Regions from separate parts of the Arthrobacter antioxidans genome, predicted to be linked through region 2. Evidence: predicted binding sites of a transcription regulator. Region 2 holds the regulator's gene; the other holds the start of a gene.
What was found. The regulator Rex, encoded in region 2, represses fermentation and respiration genes when NADH is low (regulators of the CRP and FNR family bind a similar motif). The targets are predictions, from matches to a motif close to CTTGTGAANNNNTTCACAAG.

Region 1: rhaI (L-rhamnose isomerase) is a predicted target of Rex. The motif match lies at 5,205-5,224, and genes of this name have one in related genera.

What each region holds. Positions count from the first base shown of each region.
Region 1 covers NZ_CP095501.1:3,586,330-3,593,827, reverse strand. The annotation lists gene MWM45_RS16695 (DUF2256 and DUF3253 domain-containing protein) at 1-385, shown strand, start outside; gene MWM45_RS16690 (rhamnulokinase) at 374-1,861, opposite strand; gene MWM45_RS16685 (bifunctional aldolase/short-chain dehydrogenase) at 1,863-3,935, opposite strand; gene rhaI (L-rhamnose isomerase) at 3,932-5,098, opposite strand; gene MWM45_RS16675 (LacI family DNA-binding transcriptional regulator) at 5,322-6,353, shown strand; gene MWM45_RS16670 (sugar ABC transporter ATP-binding protein) at 6,479-7,498, shown strand, end outside.
Region 2 covers NZ_CP095501.1:3,182,551-3,190,048, forward strand. The annotation lists gene resB (cytochrome c biogenesis protein ResB) at 1-1,450, opposite strand, end outside; gene MWM45_RS14730 (cytochrome c biogenesis CcdA family protein) at 1,502-2,257, opposite strand; gene MWM45_RS14735 (TlpA family protein disulfide reductase) at 2,315-2,935, opposite strand; gene MWM45_RS14740 (histidine phosphatase family protein) at 2,975-3,652, opposite strand; gene MWM45_RS14745 (YceI family protein) at 3,804-4,361, shown strand; gene MWM45_RS14750 (hypothetical protein) at 4,561-5,160, shown strand; gene MWM45_RS14755 (redox-sensing transcriptional repressor Rex) at 5,185-5,871, opposite strand; gene MWM45_RS14760 (glutaredoxin family protein) at 6,057-6,320, opposite strand; gene MWM45_RS14765 (HAD family hydrolase) at 6,408-7,220, shown strand; gene MWM45_RS14770 (30S ribosomal protein bS22) at 7,347-7,445, opposite strand.

The DNA.
Region 1 (7,498 bases), 400 kb from region 2:
TGCGCAGGGTCCCGGTGTTCCGCACGACCCGAAGTACTGCAGGTCGTGCGGCCGCCGCATGGAGTGGCGGAAGAAGTGGGAGCGGACCTGGGACTCGGTGCTCTACTGCAGCGACGCCTGCCGGGCCCGCAAGGTGAGGCCGATCGACGCAGCCCTCGAGGACTGGCTCCTGACGCGCCTGCGGAGCGTGCCGCGCGGACAGGGCATCGATCCGGCGGACGCCGCACGGGCTCTCGACGGGGAGGGCGGGAGTCTTCTGCACGAGCCCGCCCGGAACGCTGCGCGCCGCCTCGTGAACCGTGGCCTCGCGGAGATGGTGCAGCGCGGCGCCGTCGTCGACCCGTCGACGGCTAAAGGGCCCGTAACCCTTCGCTCACGTCGCTGACGGAACCCGCGCGGTCGCGGCCGGGCGCTCCGCCGGCTCGTAGCGGACGGTCCGGGCCGATCGGCGGGCGGCCGCGCGGATACCGGCCAGGGGAGGGCCGGACGATCCGGGTCCGCCGTCCAGCAGGCCGACGGCCCGCGCCTGGACGAGGACGTTGCCGAGCGCCGTCGCCTCGACCGGACCCGCGAGCACCGGCAGGCCCGTGCGGTCGGCGGTCAACTGGCAGAGCAGCGCGTTCTGCGATCCTCCGCCCACCACGTGGATGACGTCGATGCGGTGTCCTGACAGCCGGACGGCGTCCTGCAGTGTGCGGGCGTAGGCCGCGGCGAGGCTGTCCAGGATGCAGCGGACCACGGCCTCCCGGGTCGGCAGGCCACCCGGCGGCGCCCCGGCGGCCCGGCGGATGCGCGCGGGCATGGAGCCCGGCGCCAGGAAGTCGGTGCTGTCGGCATCGATGATCGGCCCGTTGGGCGGCAGGTCCGCGGCCGCAGCCAGCAGCCCCGCGAGATCGGGTTCAGGCCCTTCGACGCTCCATTCCCGCAGGCACTCCTGCAGCAGCCAGAGGCCGCCGGTGTTGCGCAGGTAGCGGATGGTCCCGTCCACGCCGCGTTCGTTGGTGAAGTTCGCGGTGCGGCTCTCCGCGGTCAGGATGGGGGCGTCGAGCTCGACGCCGACGAGCGACCACGTGCCCGAGGAGATGTAGGCGAAGTGCGGGGTGTCCGCGGGAACTGCGGCGACGGCGGAGGCCGTGTCGTGCGATCCGACGGCGACGACGGCGGTGTCGGCCGGGAGGCCCGTCGCCGAGGCGACGGCCGGCAGCAGGCGGCCGATCAGCGTGCCCGGTTCGACGAGCGGCGGGAAGAGTTCCGGTGACAGGCCGAGCGGGGCGAAGAGGTCCTCCGCCCAGGTGCCGGTGGCGGCGTCGAGCAGTCCCGTGGTGGAGGCGTTCGTCGCCTCGGTGCGGCGCTCGCCGGTCAGCCGGTACGCGAGCAGGTCGGGGATGAGCAGCGCCTGGACGCCCTGGAGCGACCGCTCGGCGGCGAGCTGGTACACCGTGTTGAACGGCAGGAACTGCAGCCCGGTGCGCGCGTACAGCTGCCCGGGTGGCACGGCGTGGTGCACGACGTCGATGCTCGCCGCGGTGCGTTCGTCACGGTAGCTGAAGGGCAGGTGCCGGAGCGTCCCGGCGTCGTCGACGAGCCCGTAGTCCACGGCCCAGGTGTCGATGCCGATGCTCATGACGGTGTCACCCGTCCGGGCCGCGGCCTCGCCTGCCCGGCGCAGTCCCACCAGCACCTCCGCAACCAGGGCGTCGACGTCCCACCGCAGGGCGCCGCCGAGGAACTGCGCACCGTTGGGGAAGCGGTGCACGGTGTCGAGCTCCGGACCGGCGTCCGTGAGCCTCCCGAGGATCACCCGACCGGAGGACGCCCCGATGTCGACGGCCACGAACACCGGTGTGGTGCCGGCAGCCATGTCAGCGCAGGAACGCGGCGGCCACGCCCGCGTCCACGGGGATGTGCAGGCCCGTCGTGTGTGAGAGCTCGGCGGAGGTCAGGACCGCGACGGCGTTGGCGACGTTCTCCGGGAGCACCTCGCGCTTGAGCAGGGTGCGCTGGGCGTAGTACTCGCCCAGCTTCTCCTCCTCCACGCCGTACACGGCGGCCCGCTTGGCGCCCCAGCCGCCGGCGAAGATGCCGGAGCCGCGGACCACGCCGTCGGGATTGATGCCGTTGACGCGCACCCCGTACCCCCCGAGCTCGGCGGCGAGGAGCCGCACCTGGTGCGCCTGGTCCGCCTTCGTGGCGCTGTAGGCGATGTTGTTGGGCCCGGCGAACACGGAGTTCTTGGAGGAGATGTAGATGATGTCCCCGCCCATGTCCTGCTCGATGAGCACCTTCGCGGCGGCCTGCGACATGAGGAAGGACCCCTTCGCCATGACGTTGTGCTGCAGGTCCCAGTCCTTCTCCGTGGTCTCGAGCAGGGGTTTGGAGATGGACAGGCCGGCGTTGTTGACCACGAGGTCCAGCCCGCCGAACGCCAGTACGGCGGCGTTCACGGCGTGGAGCACCTGGGCCGGATCGGTGACGTCGGCCTGCACGCCGATGGCGACGTCGGGCCCGCCGAGTGCGTCGGCGACGCCGTTCGCGCTGGCGATGTCCAGGTCCGCGATGACCACGCACGCTCCCTCCGCTGCGAGGCGCGTCGCGATGGCCTTGCCGATGCCCGACGCCGCCCCCGTCACCAGGGCGATGCGTCCCGCATGGGATTTCGGTTTCGGCATCCGCGCGAGCTTGGCCTCCTCCAGGGCCCAGTACTCGATGCGGAACTTCTCCCCCTCCTCGATCGGCGCGTAGGTCGAGATGGCCTCGGCGCCCCGCATGACATTGATGGCGTTGAGGTAGAACTCCCCGGCGACGCGGGCGGTCTGCTTGGTGGCGCCGTAGGAGAACATGCCGACGCCGGGCACCAGCACGATCGCCGGGTCCGCGCCGCGCATCGCGGGGGAGTCCGGCGTCGCGTGGCGGTCGTAGTAGGCGGCGTAGTCCGCCCGGTACGCGGCGTGCAGTTCACGCAGGCGCAGCAGGCAGCTCTCGACGTCGGCGTCCGCGGGGAGGTCGAGGATCAGCGGCTTGACCTTGGTGCGGAGGAAGTGGTCGGGGCAGCTGGTCCCGAGCGCCCCGAGGCGCGGGTGCTCGGTGGAGGCGAGGAAGTCGAGGACGCGGGGGTCGTCGGTGAAGTGGCCCACCTGCGCCCTGTCGGTGGAGGCGAGCCCGCGGATGGTCGGGGCGAGGGCCGCGGCCTTCGCCCGGCGCTCCTCCTCGGGCAGCGCGGCATACCCTTCGAGCGAGGGGCCGAAGGGCTCGGTCCGGCCGTGCTCTGCGATGTACCGCTCCGCCGCCTCGATGATCCACAGGGAGTTCGCCTCGGCCTCCGCGGACCTCTCGCCCCAGGCGGTGATGCCGTGGCCGCCGAGGATGGTGCCGATGGCTTCGGGGTTCGCCTCCTTGAGGGCGGCGATGTCGAGGCCGAGCTGGAAACCGGGCCGCCGCCAGGGCACCCAGACCACCTTCGGTCCGAAGATCGTACGGGTCAGGGCCTCGCCGTCCGCCGCGGTCGCGACGGCGATCCCGGAGTCGGGGTGCAGGTGGTCCACGTGGGCCGCGTCGACGAGGCCGTGCATCGCCGTGTCGATGGATGGCGCCGCCCCGCCCTTGCCGTGCAGGGTGTAGTCGAAGGCGGCGACCATCTCGTCCTCGCGCTCCACGCCCGGGTACACCGAGCGCAGCGCCTGAAGGCGGTCCAGGCGCAGGACGGCGAGCCCGGACTCCGTGAGCGTCCCGAGGTCCCCGCCGGACCCCTTCACCCAGAGCAGCTCGACGTCCTCGCCCGTGACCGGATCGACGCCCGTGCCCTTGGCGGACGTGTTGCCGCCGGCGTAGTTCGTGGTGCGCTTGTCGGCGCCGAGCCGGTTGGAGCGTGCGATGAGCTCGCTCACGGTCCGGTTGGTCGAGGTGGCCGTCGTCGGCTGCGTCGTCGTCACTGTCATGCTCCCCATCCGGCCTGCCGGCCGCCCTGCCGCTCGGTGTTGATCCGGTCCTGGTAGCCGCTCCCGCGGTATGCGTTCATGGGGTCCGCGGGGAGCCCCTTCGACTCCCGCCACTGTGCAAGGGCAGGGCGGACGTCGGTGTAGAAGGCGTCCATCATGAGGGCGTTCGCGCCGAGGACGTCACCGGCCTCCTGCGCCGCGGTGAGGGCGGGGCGGTCGATGAGCAGGGCGCGCGCCGACATCTCCTGCACGTTCAGCACCGAGCGGATCTGACCCGGGATCTTCTCCTCGAGGTTGTGGCACTGGTCGAGCATGAGCGCGATCCCGCCGGACGGGTCCAGACCGCCGCCGCGGATCACCTCCGCCATGATGCGGAACAGCTGGAACGGGTCCGCCGCCCCGACGATCAGGTCGTCGTCGGCGTAGAAACGCGAGTTGAAGTCGAAGGAGCCGAGCTTCCCGAGGCGGATCAGCTGCGCCACGATGAACTCGATGTTGGTCCCGGGCGCGTGGTGGCCCGTGTCGAGGCAGACGAGGGCCTTGTCGCCGAGCTGCTGGCAGTGGGCGTAGGAGGTACCCCAGTCGGGGACGTCCGTGTGATAGAACGCCGGCTCGAAGAACTTGTACTCGAGCACCAGCCGCTGGCCCTCGCCGAGGCGGTCGTACACCTTCCGGAGGGAGTCCTGCAGCCAGTCCTGCCGGGACCGCATGTCGGCCTGCCCCGGGTAGTTGGAGCCGTCCGCCAGCCAGATCTTCAGGTCCCGGGAGCCGGTGACGTTCATGACCTCGATGCACTCGTACATGTGGTCGATCGCCTTGTTCCGCACGGCGGCGTCGCTGTGCGTCAGGCTGCCGAACTTGTAGTCGTCGTCCTGGAACGTGTTGCTGTTGATGGTGCCGAGCCGCACGCCGTGCTCTCCGGCATGGGCGGCGAGGCTCCCGTAGTCGTCCACCGTGTCCCAGGGGATGTGGAGGGCCACGCTCGGGGCGAGGCCGGTCAGCCGGTGGACCATGCCCGCGTCGGCGATCTTCTCGTGGACGGTGCGGGGCGTGCCGGGCGTCGCGAAGACCTTGAACCGGGTCCCGGAATTGCCGTAGGCCCAGGAGGGCACCTCGATGGCGAGCTGGTCCAGCTCTGCCGTGATGTCGTCGATGACAGTCATGTACTCTCTCCAGCGTGCGGGCCGGGTGCTTCATTCCACCGGCGATGATTCTCGGGGTCTTTCGCCCGTCCGGACGGAGCCCGAACGGGGACATGGATGCGCCGTGCTTTTGAATCGTTTCATTAGCACGTTTCAAAGCTATCCTTGCTGGAGACCGAGTGTCAACCGTCCCGTCGGCGTCCCGCCGACGCGCGACGCGACCTCCGAGACAGCCGGAGTCCCCATGAGCAGCCGACCAGTCAGCATCAAGGACGTCGCGGACAGGGCCGGGGTGGCGGTCGGGACGGTCTCGAACGTGCTGAACCATCCCGCGCGCGTCTCGACGGCCACCCGCGAGCGCGTGCAGGCCGCGATCGACGGGCTCGGCTTCGTGCGGAACGACGCCGCCCGGCAGTTGAGGGCGGGCCAGAGCCGCACCATCGGCCTGGTCGTGCTCGACGTCGCCAACCCCTTCTTCTCCTCCCTCGCCCGCGCGGCCGAGGACTGCGCCGCCGAGAACGGGAGCACCGTGGTGCTCGGCGACAGCGGGCAGGACGCCGAGCGCGAAGCCCGGTACATCGACGTCTTCGAGCAGCAGCGGGTGCAGGGCATGCTCATCTCGCCCGTCGGGGACGTGGGGCCGCGCGTCGAGGCGCTGCGGCAGCGCGGCATGCCCGTGGTGCTGGTGGACCGCGTGGATCCGCAGCGGCGCTGCAGCTCGGTGTCCGTGGACGACGTCGCCGGTGGCTACATCGCCGTGCGGCACCTGCTCGAGGCGGGCCGGCGGCGGATCGCGTTCGTGGGGACCAGGGCCGACTACCGCCAGGTCGCGGATCGCCTGGCCGGCGCCCGCCAGGCGATCGCGGAGCACGACGGCGCCGTGCTCGAGGTCCTCGCAGCGGAGGCCATGACGGTGCTGGCCGGCCGGGACGTCGGGGAGGCGATCGCACAGCGCCGGCACGGGGAGCTGCCGGACGGCATCTTCTGCGCCAACGACCTCCTCGCGATCGGCGTCATGCAGGCGGTCCTGCTGATCCGAGGCCTCAGGATCCCCGAGGACCTCGCCCTGATCGGGTACGACGACATCGACTTCTCCGCCTCCACCGTCGTCCCGCTGACGAGCGTCCGCAAGCCGACCGAACTCATGGGGCGCACCGCCGTCGAACTGCTCCTCGAGGAGATTGAGGGGCCTACGGCCCGCCGTCGCCAGGTGATCTTCGACCCCGAACTCGTGGAGCGCCGCAGCACGCGGGCGCGGGTGACCGCCGCCGGCTGACGGGCCGGCCCCGCCGTCGCGCCGGGGTCACAGTCCGATCTCGGCCTGTTGACGGTCCCGGAGGTCGCGCCTACTATTCGAGGACATCGAATCTGAAACGATTCATTTCTTCCCGAGGAGTTGCAGTGGCGCACCCTGATGGCCGTGGCAGTGAGGCCACGGACCCGTCCGCACCGGGGCGGGCTCCCGTGCTGGCGCTCCGCGGCGCGCTGAAGACCTTCGGCCCGGTCGTCGCGCTCGCCGACGGCACCATCGACCTGGCGGCGGGCGAGATCCACGCGCTGGTCGGCGAGAACGGCGCGGGGAAGTCGACGCTCGTGAAGATCCTCGCGGGGGTGCACCACCCGGATGCCGGGGAGTTCCTCGTCGGCGGGCAGAGCGTCAGCTTCCGCAACGTCGCCGACAGCAAGGCCGCGGGGATCTCCGTCATCTACCAGGAGCCCACGCTCTTCCCCGATCTCACGGTCGCGGAGAACATCTTCATCGGGCGCCAGCCCAGGGGCCGCCTCGGCCTCATCAGCCGCGTCGAGATGCGGCGCCGCGCCCGTGAGCTCTTCGACCAGCTCGGCGTCCCGATCGACCCCGACCGCGTGGCCGAGGGACTGTCCATCGCCGACCAGCAGATCATCGAGATCGCCAAGGCCATCTCCCTCGACGCCCGTATCCTCGTCATGGACGAGCCCACGGCGGCGCTCAGCGGCGTCGAGGTGGACCGCCTGTTCGCCGTCGCCCGCCGCCTGCGCGACGCCGGCAGCGGCATCCTGTTCATCTCCCACCGTTTCGACGAGGTCTTCGGCCTGTGCGACCGCATCACGGTCATGCGGGACGGCGCCTACATCGCGACCCACGAGACGCGTGCGACGTCGGTCGAGGCGATCGTCCGGGAGATGGTGGGACGCGACATCGAGGCACTGTTCCCGAAGACCGAGACGGAGGCGGGCGACGTCGTTCTGACCGTCGAGGGGCTGACCCGGCCGGGCGTCTTCCACGACATCGACTTCGAGGTGCGGGCGGGCGAGATCGTCGCACTGTCCGGGCTGGTGGGGGCCGGGCGCACCGAGGTGGCCCGTGCCGTGTTCGGGATCGACCGCTACGAGTCGGGCACCGTCCGGATGTCCGGCACGCCGCTGCGCCGCAAGGATCCG
Region 2 (7,498 bases):
GCGTCGAGAAGACGAGCGCGCCGACCTCCCCGGGGTCGTGGTGGATGTCGAGGGCCGCGTACCGCTTCAGCCCGTCGAACGTGATCGACCCCTTGCCCTCGGGCAGGTCGTAGGTCTGGCCCACGCTGAGTACGATCCCGCCGTCGTCGCTGGTGCGGCTGTTCAGCTCCGTCAGGTTCTCGGTGTCCAGGACGTACACGTTCTCCGGTGTGCCGTCGTCGAGCCCGAGGTCCCCGTAGTAGGAGTTGAGGTTGAGCTGCGGGTTGAAGGGGTCCGGGTCCCGGGAGAAGGACACACCCTGCTCGTCCACGAACGCCGTGGGGAGGAAGAATCCCACGAACCCGAGCTGGTCCGGCTTGGCGTCCGGGGCCTTGATGACGATCAGCGACGTGTAGAGGCCGTCCGACGGCACCGAGACGACGGGCCCCTCCGAGGCGATGTTGCCCTCGCCGTCGCGGACCGTCACCACCGGCGCGTAGCCGTTGCCCACGAGGTACACGTTCGTCCCGCCGATCGTGATCGGCGCGTTGACCTTGAGGACCTGGGACTCCTCGGCCGCACCGGGGCCGTCCTGCGTGGTCACCTCGGCGGTGAAGTCCAGCGGCTGGCCGTAGTGGCTCTCCTGGTCGCGGTCGAAGCGGACGTCGAAGGAGTCCAGCCGGAGGGAGTAAGGCTCGAGCCGGTCGTCGGAGAAGTTGGAGCCCGGGTTGAAGGAGTCGTAGCCGATCAGGGTGTTGACGAAGCTGTCGCCCTCGACCACGACCTTCTGGCCGTTGTAGCCGAACAGCCCTCCGACGGCCACCGAGACCAGGACCCCGATGAGGGAGGTGTGGAACACGAGGTTGCCGAGTTCCTTGGCCAGTCCGCGTTCGGCACCCACCGAGGGGCGGTCGGTGTCGGCGTCCCGCACGTCCACGCGGTAGCCGCGCTTCCGGAGGATGGCCGCGGCCTGCTCGGCGGCGATGGCGGGGGTGAGCCCCGACCCGCGGGCCTGGTCCGACGGCACCTCGAGCGTGCCGTGGACGGGCAGGCGCGAGAGCCGCTTCGGCGTGCGCGGCGGCGTGGAGCGCACCGCCCTGAAGTGCGCGATCGCGCGGGGGATCACGCAGCCGATGAGGGAGACGAACAGCAGGAGGTAGATGGCGGAGAACCAGACCGACGAGTAGACGTCGAAGAGCTGGAACCAGTCGAGGACGGGGCCCGTGTCCGGGTTGTCCTGGATGTACTGCGTGACGATGGCGGGATTGGCCGGGCGCTGCGGGAACAGCGAGCCGGGAACCGCGGCGACGGCGAGCAGCAGGAGCAGGAAGAGTGCGGTGCGCATGCTCGTGAGCTGCGTCCAGGCCCACCGGAGGGTCCCGAGGAACCCGAGGGAGGGCAGGACGACGTCGGACCGGGCCGCGGAGGTGCCCGGCCTGTCCCTCGCGTCCTGTGTGACGTCCTGCTTCACTGTGGGCCTTCCATCAAGTCGATTCGATTCCGTGCCGTGCGCGTCCGCCGATCAGATCGGGAGGACGACGTTGCCGATCAGCAGATCCTGCAACTGGGTGATCCAGAGGTTCCAGACGCCCGTGACCATGAGGACGCCCACGAGCACCAGGAGCCCTCCCCCGGAGCGCTGCAGCAGGAGCCGGTGCTTCCGGAAGAACGCGAGCGCGCCCATGCCGCGCCGCACGCCGAGTGCGATCAGCAGGAACGGCAGACCGAGCCCGAGGCAGTACACGAAGGTGAGCACGGCGCCCTTCAGCGCCGTGGCGTCGTTGCCGGAGATGGCGAGCAGCTGCACCGCGCCCAGGGTGGGCCCGATGCACGGCGCCCAGCCGAGCCCGAAGGTCACCCCCAGCAGCGGAGCGCCCAAAAGCCCCGCCGGGACCCTCGCATGGAGGCGGCTCTCCCGCTGGAACCAGGAGAACCCGCCCATGAAGATGATGCCCAGGAGGATCACGACGACGCCGAGCACCTGGAGGAGCCATCCCTGCGAGACTCGCAGGAAGGCTCCCAGCTGGCCGAAGAGCGTCCCGTAGGCCATGAAGACCACCGAGAAGCCGACGACGAACAGGCCGATCCCGGCGAGCATGCGGCCTTTCCTCTGCTTCTCGAGATCGACGCCGGTCAGTCCCGTCACGTACCCGAGGTAGCCGGGGACCAGGGGCAGGACGCAGGGAGAGACGAAGGAGACGAGACCCGCCAGGAGGGCGACGGGCAACGCCAGGAGCATGGAGCCGTTCAGGACGGCGTCGGCGAAGGCGTTGCCCACGGCGAGCGGCATCGACGCGGCCGGCGGCCCCGTCATCGGCATGCCCGGCCCGGCGCGCTATTCAGCGAGGGCATCGGAGATCAGGGCCTTGAGTGTGCTGCGGTCCGCGAGCCCGAGGATCCGCGCCGAGACGCGCCCCTCGCGGTCCAGCACGATCGTGGTGGGGACAGCCTGCGGCGGGACGTACTGCGTCATGTCCAGCAGCACCCCGCCGTCCTTGTCGGCGAAGCTCTGGTACGGGATGTCGAAGCTGCGCTCGAAGGCTTCCGCCGTGGCCTTCTCGTCGCGGATGTTCACCCCGTAGAACGCGGCGCCCTGCGGCGCATAGTCGTCGTGCAGCGAGACGAGGTCGGGTGCTTCCTCACGGCAGGGAGCACAGGCGGCGTACCAGAAGTTGAGCACGGTGACCTGGCCGTCCCACTCGGCACTCGACACGGAGGTGCCGTCGAACAGGGTGCCGGAGACCTCGACGGGCTCTCCCCTGTCGCCCGCGGCGTACTCGGTGACGGAGCCGTCACCCGCGATGTAGTTCTTGCCGTCCCCCGCCGCGGCCTGCTGCGCCAACGGATCATCCGCCGCGCAGGACGTCAGCGCGAGCGAGACCGGCACGGCGAAGGCCAGCGCCGTACGCAGCGTGAGCAGGCGGCGGCGCGGTGCGGGACGGACGGGTGTGATCACGGCTTCTTCCGTTGATTTCTACGACGTGTAGTAATTCTATTACGCGCCGGGGACATTCGCCGCCTCGGGCAGCAGGTCGGCGCACGGCTCCGCGTAGCGGACGCGCCGGATGGTCTCGCCGTCGAAGTCGAGGGACGTGACGGACGTGAGCGTGCATTCACGCTGGCGCGGGTCGTGCCAGAGCCGGCGGTGCTCGGCGGCGAGCCTCGTCACCCAGATCGGGAGCTGGTGGCTGACGAGGATGGCCTCCGCGGGGCGGCCCTCCCCCCTGTCGGCACCGAGCTCGAGGGCCAGCCGCCGCGCGTCGTGGACTCCCGCCATCATGCGTTCGACCTGCAGGCGGTAGGGCTCGCCCCAGGAGGGGCGGAGGGGATTGACGAGCAGCGGCCAGTTGCGGGGCTGCCGGAGCCGGCTCTTGATCCCGGACATGCCCTCGAAGCGGTTCTCCGCCTCGATGATCCGCTCGTCGGTGGCGATCGCGAGCCCGAGGGTGTCCGCGAGCGGCTGCGCCGTCTCCTGCGCACGGTCGAGCGGCGAGGCCACGAGGTGCACGATGTCGGCGCCGTCGTCGCGCCGTGCCTGGAAGTACCGGGCCATCTGCGCGGCCATCTGACGGCCGAGATCGGAGAGATGGAACTCGGGGAGCCGTCCGTAGAGGACTCCCCCGGGGTTGTGGACCTCACCGTGGCGCACCAGGTGGACGGTTGATCGCTGCATCCTTCCAGTTTCGCGCATGCTGCGTGCGACGGCCAATCGATACTTGCGCGGGAGTTTGTTGAACGTTTTACTGATCCATGGAATAAAACATGCATATGCATGCTTCTACTCCCTGTAAGCATCCGCCAGCCACCCTTCTCAGGAGTTCCTCATGACTGTCCCCTCAGGCCTCACCTCCGGCACCTGGTCCTTCGACCCCTCCCACAGCGAGGTGGGCTTCAGCGTCCGCCACGCAGGCATCAGCAAGGTCCGCGGCTCGTTCAAGGACGTCGACGCCGCACTCACCGTCGGCTCGTCGCTCGAGGACTCGAGCATCTCCGCGACCATCAGCACCGCATCCTTCACCTCCGGCGACGAGAACCGCGACGGCCACGTCAAGGGCGCCGACTTCTTCGACGTCGAGCAGTTCCCCGAGATGACCTTCGTCTCCACCTCCCACGAGGGCTCCGGCGAGACCTATCGGATCAACGGTGACCTCACCATCCGCGGCATCACCAAGCCCGTGACCCTCGACGCCGAGTTCAACGGCGTGGCCGTGGACCCCTTCGGCGCCACCCGCGCCGGCGTCTCGGCCTCCACGAGCATCTCGCGCAAGGACTTCGGCCTCACCTGGAACGCGGCCCTCGAGGCCGGCGGCGTCCTCGTCGGCGACAAGGTGACCATCACCATCGAAGCCGCCTTCGTGGCTCCCGCGGTCGCCACGGTCTGATCCGCCACCCGGGCTACCGCCCGCCCGCAGGCCCCGACGGCCGGCGTCGTCCTCCCGACGACGCCGGCCGTCGGCGTTTCGTCCCGCCTTCGGGGGGAGCCCACGAACTAGGCTGACGGTGACCACATCCACGGGGGCCGCGTCCATGGGGGGCGCCACCGGCCGGATGACCACTCCCTGATCAGCGAAGGACGCGACGATGAGCACACCACAGGACACTCCGAACGGGCAGGACAACGGGCCCGCCTGGAACGCACCGGGAGCGGGCGGCAGCGGCCAGAACCCCTCTGCCCAGCAGTCCCCGTCCCCGAGCTACGCCTACCCGGCATCGGGCGCGCCGGGTCTCACCGAGAAGGGACCGGCGCCGAAGGAGGTCCAGCGGGCGTACTACCTCATCCTCGCTGCGGGCGTCCTCCACTTCCTCTCCTCCGTCGTCGGGGTGACGGAGATCCCCGAGGGCGCCGGATCATCGGTCCAGATGGTGTCCCAGCTGCTGTTCGCGGCCCTCGCCGCCGCGGTCTACGTGGTCCTGGCGATCTTCATCCGCCGGGGTCGCAACTGGGCCCGCATCACCGCGACGGTCCTCGCGGCCCTCAACGTGCTGGTGACCGTCGGCGGCCTGCTGCTCCTGCCGCTTGCCAACCAGGCCGTCGAGGCCTCGGGCCAGGAAGCGGTGCCGGTCTCCGGTCTGTCGATCACACTCAGTGTGATCGTCCTGCTCCTGGGCGTGGCGGGCGTCGTCCTGACCTACCTGAAGCCGGCGCGGCCGTACTTCGCCCCGCAGAAGCTCGGGTACTGAGGGCGCGGGCGCTCGTACCCCCGCCTACTGGGCGCGGGAGACCGGACCGAGGTCCGGCTCCTGCGCCCTTTGTGCGTGGTAGGCCAGGATCTGGAGCTCGGTGGACATGTCCACCTTGCGCAGCTGGACGTGCGGCGGTACCTGCAGCACCACGGGCGCGAAGCTGAGGATGCTGGAGATCCCGGCCGCGACGAGGCGGTCGCACAGCTCCTGGGCGACCGCCGCGGGAACCGCGAGCACCGCCATGTTGGTGCGGGTGCGCTCCAGCACCGCCTCGAGGTCGTCGACCGCACTGACCCGGAGGTAGCCCACCTCGGACCCGACGACCAGCTGGTCGGCGTCGAAGAGCGCCACGATCTCGAACCCGCGCGAGCCGAACCCCGAGTAGCCGGCGAGGGCCCGTCCGAGGTTGCCCGCGCCGAGGATCGCGACGCGCCAGTCGAGCGTGAGCCCGAGGGCCACCGAGATCTGCCGGTTGAGGTACTGCACGTCGTACCCGACGCCCCGGGTGCCGTAGGACCCGAGGTAGGAGAGGTCCTTGCGGAGTTTGGGCGAGTTCACTCCGGCGGCATCCGCGAGTTCCTCGGAGGACACCCGTTCGATGCCCTCGGCGAGCAGGGAATTCAGCGCCCGCAGGTAGATGGTGAGACGCGCGACCGATGCGGGAGGGATGTGGCGCGCCGCATCGTCCACGGGGTGAAGGCCTGGCATGTCCGGCGTTGTCACTGTCATCGGCTCCGTTGCTAGCACCGCCGCGCCCGGTCCGGGAGCTGCGGTTCCGGGGTCCCTCGGCATCGGGGGCGGAAGTACCACCCACTGTATGCCGACGACGCGGGGCCTCCAAGCCGGGCGGCGAGCATCGTGGGGGGAACGGAGGGGCGGCCGGTCGGGGCCCCTCAGGCGCCCGCCAGCAGCCGCCTCAGCCTCGCCTCGTCGATCGACCAGAAGTCCCGCTGGACGCCGTCGATGAACAGGACGGGCAGTTCCTCCGCGAAGCGTGCACCGAGCGCGGGGACCTCGGCGGCGCTCACCTCGCGCCAGCCCAGGCCGAGGTCGTCGGTCACCCGCCGCACCACGGCGCGGGCATCCTCGCAGAGATGACACCCGGGCCGGGTGAGGAGCACCACGCCGGTGCCGGGCATCTCCGCAGGGGTTTGCATCCCTCCACGGTACTGCGCCCGTGCGGTGCCGGCAGCAGCGGCAGGAGATGCCGTCGAGCGGCGGGGCCGAAGAACTAGACTCGGAGCATGCCGGACGCCGCCCGGGTCACGCACCCCATCCTCCAGCCTTCGGCGACCGTCGCGGGCGAAGCAGCCTTCTTCGACGTGGACAACACGCTGATGCGCGGCGCCAGCCTGTTCCATGTGGGCCGCAAGATGTACCAGCGCAAGGCCTTCACGCTGCGCTTCGCCGCGGGCCTGGCCTGGAAGCAGCTCCGCTTCATCATGCGCGGCGAGACGATGACGGACGTGAACTCGGTGCGCGACGCCGCCCTCGCCTTCGCCATCGGGATCGCCCACGAGGACATCCTGGCCCTGGGCGAGGAGGTCTACGACGAGATGATCGCCTCGAAGATCTGGCCCGGCGCGCGCGCCCTGGCCGAACAGCACCTGACCTCGCACCGGCAGGTCTGGCTGGTGACCGGCACCCCCGTGGAGGTGGCCGGCGTGATCGCGAGCCGCCTCGGGCTCACCGGGGCCCTCGGCACCGTGGGGGAGGTCGCCGACGGCCTCTACACCGGCAAACTGGTCGGCGAGTTCCTCCACGGGCCGGCCAAGGCCGTCGCGGTGCTGGAACTGGCGCAGCGGGAGAACCTGGACCTCTCGCGGTGCTGGGGCTACAGCGACTCCTACAACGACATCCCGCTGCTGACCGCCGTCGGGCATCCGGTGGCCATCAACCCGGACGCCCGGCTCCGCCGCCATGCCCGGGCGAACAACTGGCCCGTCTACGACTTCCGCAGCGGACGGCGGGCCGCGACCCTGGGCCTGCGCGCGGCCACCGTCGTCGGATCCGTCTACGGGCTGTGGCGCGGGTACTCACGGTTCAGGAGCCACTGACCCCGGACGGGCCGGGAGCCCGGCCGACGACGGAGAGTCCGCCAGACGACGACGGCCCGGCTTCCACGCCGAGAAGGCGGGAATCCGGGCCGGTCGGCACGCTCCGGCTCTGGGCCGGGCGCCTGCCTACTTCTTGTTGCGGCGCTGGTGACGGGTCTTGCGAAGCAGCTTGCGGTGCTTCTTCTTTGCCATACGCTTGCGGCGCTTCTTGATTACTGAACCCATAGAGTCCTCACAAACTGTTGTGTTGCCAGGTCGGACCGCGGCGAAGAGCCTCG